DNA from 2 places in the Chryseobacterium sp. WG23 genome. Region 2 is predicted to be linked to the other one. Evidence: riboswitches for the same ligand, from Rfam matches in the RefSeq annotation. Region 2 holds a riboswitch; the other holds the start of a gene.
What was found. A riboswitch is a leader RNA that binds a small molecule or an ion and turns the genes downstream of it on or off. The one in region 2 is predicted to bind S-adenosylmethionine.

Region 1: linked by a shared signal. The riboswitch ahead of MP477_RS15970 (TonB-dependent receptor) and the one ahead of MP477_RS22855 (alpha/beta fold hydrolase) in region 2 are both predicted to bind S-adenosylmethionine.

What each region holds. Positions count from the first base shown of each region.
Region 1 covers NZ_JALCZE010000010.1:73,512-76,843, forward strand. Annotated here, with positions in the region: gene pckA (phosphoenolpyruvate carboxykinase (ATP)) at 1-1,114, shown strand, start outside; gene MP477_RS15965 (type II 3-dehydroquinate dehydratase) at 1,234-1,641, opposite strand; SAM riboswitch class I at 1,881-1,978, shown strand; gene MP477_RS15970 (TonB-dependent receptor) at 2,062-3,332, shown strand, end outside.
Region 2 covers NZ_JALCZE010000010.1:239,098-242,429, reverse strand. Annotated here, with positions in the region: gene MP477_RS22860 (ACT domain-containing protein) at 1-295, opposite strand, end outside; gene MP477_RS22855 (alpha/beta fold hydrolase) at 282-1,238, opposite strand; SAM riboswitch class I at 1,297-1,404, opposite strand; gene MP477_RS16730 (glucosidase) at 1,594-3,332, shown strand, end outside.

The DNA of each region.
Region 1 (3,332 bases), 170 kb from region 2:
TAAAACTACGAATCCAAATTGGGAAGCTCAGGGATTAAACTCTGAAAACTTCATCATGTTCAACCTTACTGAAAAACTACAGATCATTGGTGGTACTTGGTACGGAGGTGAGATGAAGAAAGGAATGTTTGCAATGATGAACTATTACCTACCATTAAAAGGTATGGCTTCAATGCACTGTTCTGCAAATGTAGGAGAAGAAGGTGATGTTGCTTTATTCTTTGGTCTTTCAGGAACTGGTAAAACTACTTTATCAGCAGATCCGAAAAGATACCTGATCGGTGACGATGAGCACGGATGGGATAATAACGGAGTATTCAACTATGAAGGGGGATGCTACGCTAAGGTTATCGATTTATCAAAAGAAAAAGAACCGGATATCTTCAGAGCAATCAAGAGAGATGCACTTCTTGAAAACGTTGTTGTGAACAATGGAGTGGCAGATTATACAGACGGATCAATCACTGAAAACACAAGAGTTTCTTATCCAATCTATCATATCAACAAAATTGTATTGCCATCTAAGGCAGGGCACGCTAAAAAGATTGTTTATCTTTCAGCAGATGCATTCGGAGTACTTCCTCCGGTTTCTATCCTGAATGAAGATCAGGCTCAGTACCATTTCCTTTGCGGTTATACTTCAAAACTTGCCGGAACAGAAAGAGGAATTACAGAACCTCAGCCATCTTTCTCACCTGCATTTGGTGAAGCATTTCTTACATTACACCCTACAATGTACTCTAAAACATTGATCGGCAAAATGAAAGAGCACGGTGCTAAAGCTTATTTAGTAAATACAGGTTGGAACGGTACAGGAAAAAGAATTTCTTTAAAAGATACAAGAGCAATCATTGATGCTATTATTGACGGTTCTATTGATAACGCTCCTAAAACTCAGGTTCCCATCATGAATCTTGAAATTCCTACCGAACTTCCAAATGTTTCTGCAGGTATTCTGGATCCTAGAGATACTTACGGTAATGTTTCCGAGTGGGAAGAAAAAGCAAAAGACCTTGCTTCAAGATATATTAAAAACTTTGAACAGTACTGTGATACTGAAGCCGGTAAAAAACTAATTGCTTCAGGACCTCAATTACAGGGACAGACTATCTAATAAGATTGCTTACAACATACACAAAAGCCTCATCACTGATGAGGCTTTTCTATTTTTATTGTTTATTTTACAACGCAATCATTTGCAGAATTTGCTAAATCTGAGGAGAAACTGAGAAATTATTTTAATCCCAGTAATGCCAATCTGTATCCCTCCATTCCGAAGCCAGACAAAACAGCATCGGTATTGGCGGCAGTCACAGACTTTTGCCGGAATTCCTCTCTTTTATAAATGTTGCTGATGTGAACTTCCACTTTAGGTTTCTGAATATTTTTTAAACAATCTGCTATGGCATAAGAGTAGTGTGTGAAAGCACCTGGATTGATGACAACAGCATCAAAATCATCTTCCTGAAGCCTGTTGATAAGCTCTCCTTCAATATTGGATTGATAATATTTTAATTCATAAGAATGAAACTCGGATTTTAAATTTTCCAAATAAGTTTCCATGGAGATTGTTCCATAGATTTCCGGTTCTCTGGTGCCTAAAAGATTGAGATTAGGCCCGTTTATAATTAAAACTTTCATTCTATAAAATTAAAACTTTTTCCTTTAAAGAGTAGAATTTTATTTTTTTTCATTTTTCTCCTTTGCATTATCTATAATGATATTTGTCATGTTTGTTAAAGTGCCAATTTTTGTAAGTCCTTATTTTACCGGCTTTTTAATAAAATATTAAGTTAATTTTTGAAAAATTATCATGAAAAATTATAAGTCTACTTGTTTTGTAGACTAAATATTTCTAGATTTGCAGTCATATTTCGATCGGCTTATAAAGAAAGATGGAGGGAACTGACCCAATGAAATCTTAACAACCTGCTCTTGTGCAAGGTGTTACATTCAGCCTTTAAAGGAAAAATAAGCATTAGGTTTATCGTATTTATCGATGCCCTTTGCTGTATTATCTGCAAAGGGCAAAATTTTAATATATGATAAACAAAATTGATTATGATTAATAAAAATTTGATTAGCTCAAAAATTTGGATTCCCCCTGTAGCGGTATTCTTTTTAGGAATTGGAAGCATACACGGGCAGGATACCAAATCTAAAAAAGATACACTCAATGAGAAGGAACTTGATGAAGTGGTGGTGGTAGCTTACGGAAAGGCTAAAAGAACCAGCTATACCGGTTCTGTGGCAACTATTTCCAGTGATAAAATTAACAACAGACCTGTTACCAATATTACCAAAGCATTGGAAGGACAGGTGGCGGGAGTACAAACAACAAGTTCTTCCGGACAGCCGGGATCTACAGCTACAATCAGGATCAGAGGAATTGGCTCTATCAGTGCGTCCAGCGATCCTTTATATGTGGTAGACGGTATTCCTTTTGACGGAAATCTGAACTCTATAAGCCCTAATGATATAGAATCAGTCAGTGTGCTGAAAGATGCTACGGCAAGTGCTCTTTATGGATCAAGAGGGGCGAATGGGATTATTATTATTACGACCAAGTCCGGTAAAAAAGGAGAAGCCAGAATCAACTTTAATATAAGCCAGGGTTTTTCCGGCAGAGCGGTAAAAGACTACGAACAGGTAAATACAGATCAGTATTTCCAGCTGTATTGGGAAGCATTGAGAAACGGATACAGATCCACACAGGTAAATGGGCAGCAGGCAGCCCAGATGGCTACCAATAATCTTATCTCTGAACTGGGTATTAATCCTTATGGAGCTAATTATTCAAAACCTGTAGGTACAGACGGGAAATTGTTACCCGGAGCAATACCATTATGGAATGATGACTGGAGAGATGTTTTACAGAGAGTGGCTTCCAGGAATCAGGTAGATCTGGATATCAGTGGAGGAAGTGAAAAAAGCAATTACTTTTTCTCATTGGGATATCTTGATGATAAAGGGATTGCCATTGAATCCGGATTTAAAAAATACAGCACAAGGTTAAAACTCAATTCTGAAGTTAAGAAATGGCTGAATGTAGGGGTGAATTTAAGTTATACCAACAGCATTCAGCAGGCTCCTACGTCTTCAGATTCCAATACAAGCAATGTTATCCAGGCAGCAAGATCTGTTCCTTCGTTTTATCCTTATTATGAGAGAAACCCCGATGGGTCATATATATTGGATGGTGCAGGAAACAGAATTTACGATTTTGGAAAATACAGGCCTACCAACGCTCTTCAGAATCAAAATTTAGCGGCAACTTTACCTTTAGATAAAAACGAAAATAAAGAAGATAACTTCTCTGGAAAAGGTTTTAT
Region 2 (3,332 bases):
ATCCGAGTACAGAAACATTATTGATGCTGTAGATTTGGGAAACTTTTCCCGATTTTCTTTCTGCTTCAAATTCATCGATAAGACAAGCCACTGCTTTTTCTGCATCATTTTCCTGAACCAAAATAGAGATTCCGTTTTCTATAGCTTGCTGGGAAATTACCCCTACACTGATACGCGCTAAAGTGAGCGCTTTAAAAATTCGTCCGTCAATTCCGATTTCTCCAAGGAAATCTTCTCCTTCAAATTTAATGATTGATCTGTTCTTCAAAAATTTTATTTCGTTAGCATTTTTCATGAGTATATAAAATATTTTTTATGATAGTATTTAATTGTTGGTATTCCATTAGGAAGGCGTCATGCCCATGTACTGACTGGATCTCGTGATAAGAAACATTCTTATTTTTCTCTGCCATTCTTTCAAAACACATCCTGATCTCAGAAGCAGGAAAGAATAAATCTGTATCAACGGAGATCATGTGCATTCGTGCCTGGACTTTATCCAGCATTGATTCATCTGCATTGATATTCATTAACAGATGGTTCATGAGCTTATATGCTTTTAAACTAAATCTATCGTTTAATGCATTACCGTGATAAACCAGCCAATCTTCCGATTCTAAGCTTTTTTTCTCCTTATTGTATTTGTTTTGAAATCTGTTATTGAGTGATTGTGGAGTCCGGTAACACAACATAGCATGAATTCTGGCTTTTTGCAGAGGTTCATCTTTATCATTCAATAAAAACTTCTGAACCAGACATTGTGCATGCAGCCAATCGTGAGTTCTGTAATCACAGGCTATAGGAATAAATATTTCCGTCAGTTTAGGCTGCTTTGTAAGCATTTCCCAAGCAATGCTTCCTCCCAGAGAGCCTCCAATAATGGCATATAGTTTTTTGATCTGTAAAGTTTCCAGCCCTTTCAAAAAGATATTGGCAATATCTGCCGGGGTGAAATCTTCATAATCTTCAATTAAAAAATTATCATATCCGTTTCCGGGAATATTAAAACACAGAACTGTATATTTTTTTGTATCAACTACCTGATTTTCACCAATTAATTGTTTCCACCATCCTTTTTCTCCGGATACATTTGAGTTTCCGGTTAGCGCATGATTGATTAAAATAATGGGTGCAGTAAACAGGTCTTTCCCGAAAAGCTCATAGCTCAACGGGATATAATATTCCTTTTGGGAATTGGTTTGATACGAAAGATTAATATAGTTTAGTTCTGTTTTCAATTCTATTATTTTTAATACAATTGAAAATGCCACAGGAAATGGCTGAAAAGAACTTCAGTAGTTATCTGTCCAAAATTATTTTGGTAGAACGTAGCACCTTCTTTGCTTGCACAAAGGGTTGCTAAGGTTTCATAGGGTCTAATCCCTCAACCTTTCTTGATAACATTTTCAATATTTGAATGAACGAATGATGCAAAGGTAGTTTTTTTCTTTTAATTTCAAAAAAAAAATATTTTAATATTTTAATATCCCCTATAAATACAAGTATTTCAAGGGTATATTAAGAATTATTCAGATGATAGGAATTGGAATTACTTTTCAAAAAAACTAACTTCGTATAGAAAAATGATGTGATATGACCTCCGAAAAAGAAAGATTACAAGATTCCAAATGGAAAAACTGGGGACCTTATGTAAGCAACCGGCAATGGGGAAATGTACGTGAAGATTACAGCCCAAACGGAAATGCGTGGAACTTTACCAATCATAACAATGCAGAAAGCTATGCCTACCGTTGGGGAGAAGAAGGTATTGCAGGTATTTCCGATGTCAAGCAGCTGTTCTGTTTTGCATTTTCATTTTGGAACAAGAAAGATAAAATTGTAAAAGAGCGGTTCTTTGGGTTGAGCAATCCTCAGGGAAACCATGGTGAAGATATCAAAGAAATTTTCTATTACCTGGATAATACTCCTACTCATAGCTATATGAAAATGGTTTATAAGTATCCGATCAATGCATTTCCTTATGATGAGCTTCTTACAGAAAACGGAAAACGCAGCAAAAAGGAACCGGAATATGAAATTTTTGATACCGGAATCTTCAACGACGATGAATATTTTGATATTTTCATTGAATATTGTAAGGCTGACCATAACGATATTTTAGTAAGGGTTACGGTATGTAACCGAAGCCAGCACGCCGCACCAATTGTGGTAGCACCAACGGCATGGTTCAGAAACAACTGGAAATGGGGCTATAATACCTATAAGGGCGAAATGACTTCTTCTCATGATGGGAGTATCAGCATTGGTCATGACAGTATTTCGATTAAAAAGCTATATTCCAGAAATGGGAATGCAAAACGGGTATTTTGTGATAATGAAACCAATACTTCCAAGCTTTACGGAGCTCCCAAGATTGAAAATACTTACTTCAAAGACGGTATTAATGACTTTATTATTCACAAGGGAGACACTGTAAATCCTGAGAAAAGAGGAACAAAAGCATCTTTTCTGATTGACGAACTTATTGAAGGCGGACAATGTAAGATTTTTGAACTCAGACTGTGTCCTGATGGAACTGATGAACCTTTTCAAAACTTTGATGAGATCTTCAATACCAGGAAAGCTGAAGCTGAAGAATTTTACCGCGAAATTCAACATGACACCCCTGATGAAGATGAAAGAAATGTTCAAAGGCAGGCCTTTGCCGGACTTCTCTGGAATAAACAGTTTTATCATTACAATATTGGAAAGTGGCTGAAAGGTGATCCTAATTTTGAAGCACCCAGAAACTTTAATGAATATGTAAGAAATACAGAATGGAATCATCTCCACAATAAGGATATTATTTCCATGCCTGATAAATGGGAATATCCCTGGTATGCTACCTGGGATCTGGCTTTTCACTGTGTTCCTTTATCCATGATAGATGCAGAATTTGCCAAGGGACAGCTTTTGCTATTGACCAAGGAATGGTATATGCATCCTAATGGGCAGCTTCCTGCCTATGAATGGAATATGAGCGACGTAAACCCACCTGTACATGCATGGTCCTGCTTCAGGGTTTTTAAAATTGATGAAAAAAATAATGGAAAACCTGATCTTTTATTTCTGGAAAAAGTATTCCAGAAGCTTCTCCTGAACTTTACCTGGTGGGTAAACAGAAAGGATAAAAATGGAAAGAATATCTTCGGGGGCGGTTTCCTGGGTCTTGATAACATTGGTGCTTTTGACCGGAATATGGTTTTAAAAGATGGGCAGCATCTTGAACAGGCTGACGGAACAAGCTGGATGGCCATGTACGCTTTAAATATGATGCGCATTGCAATGGAACTGGCCCAATATTACCAGGTGTATGAAGATATGGCTATTAA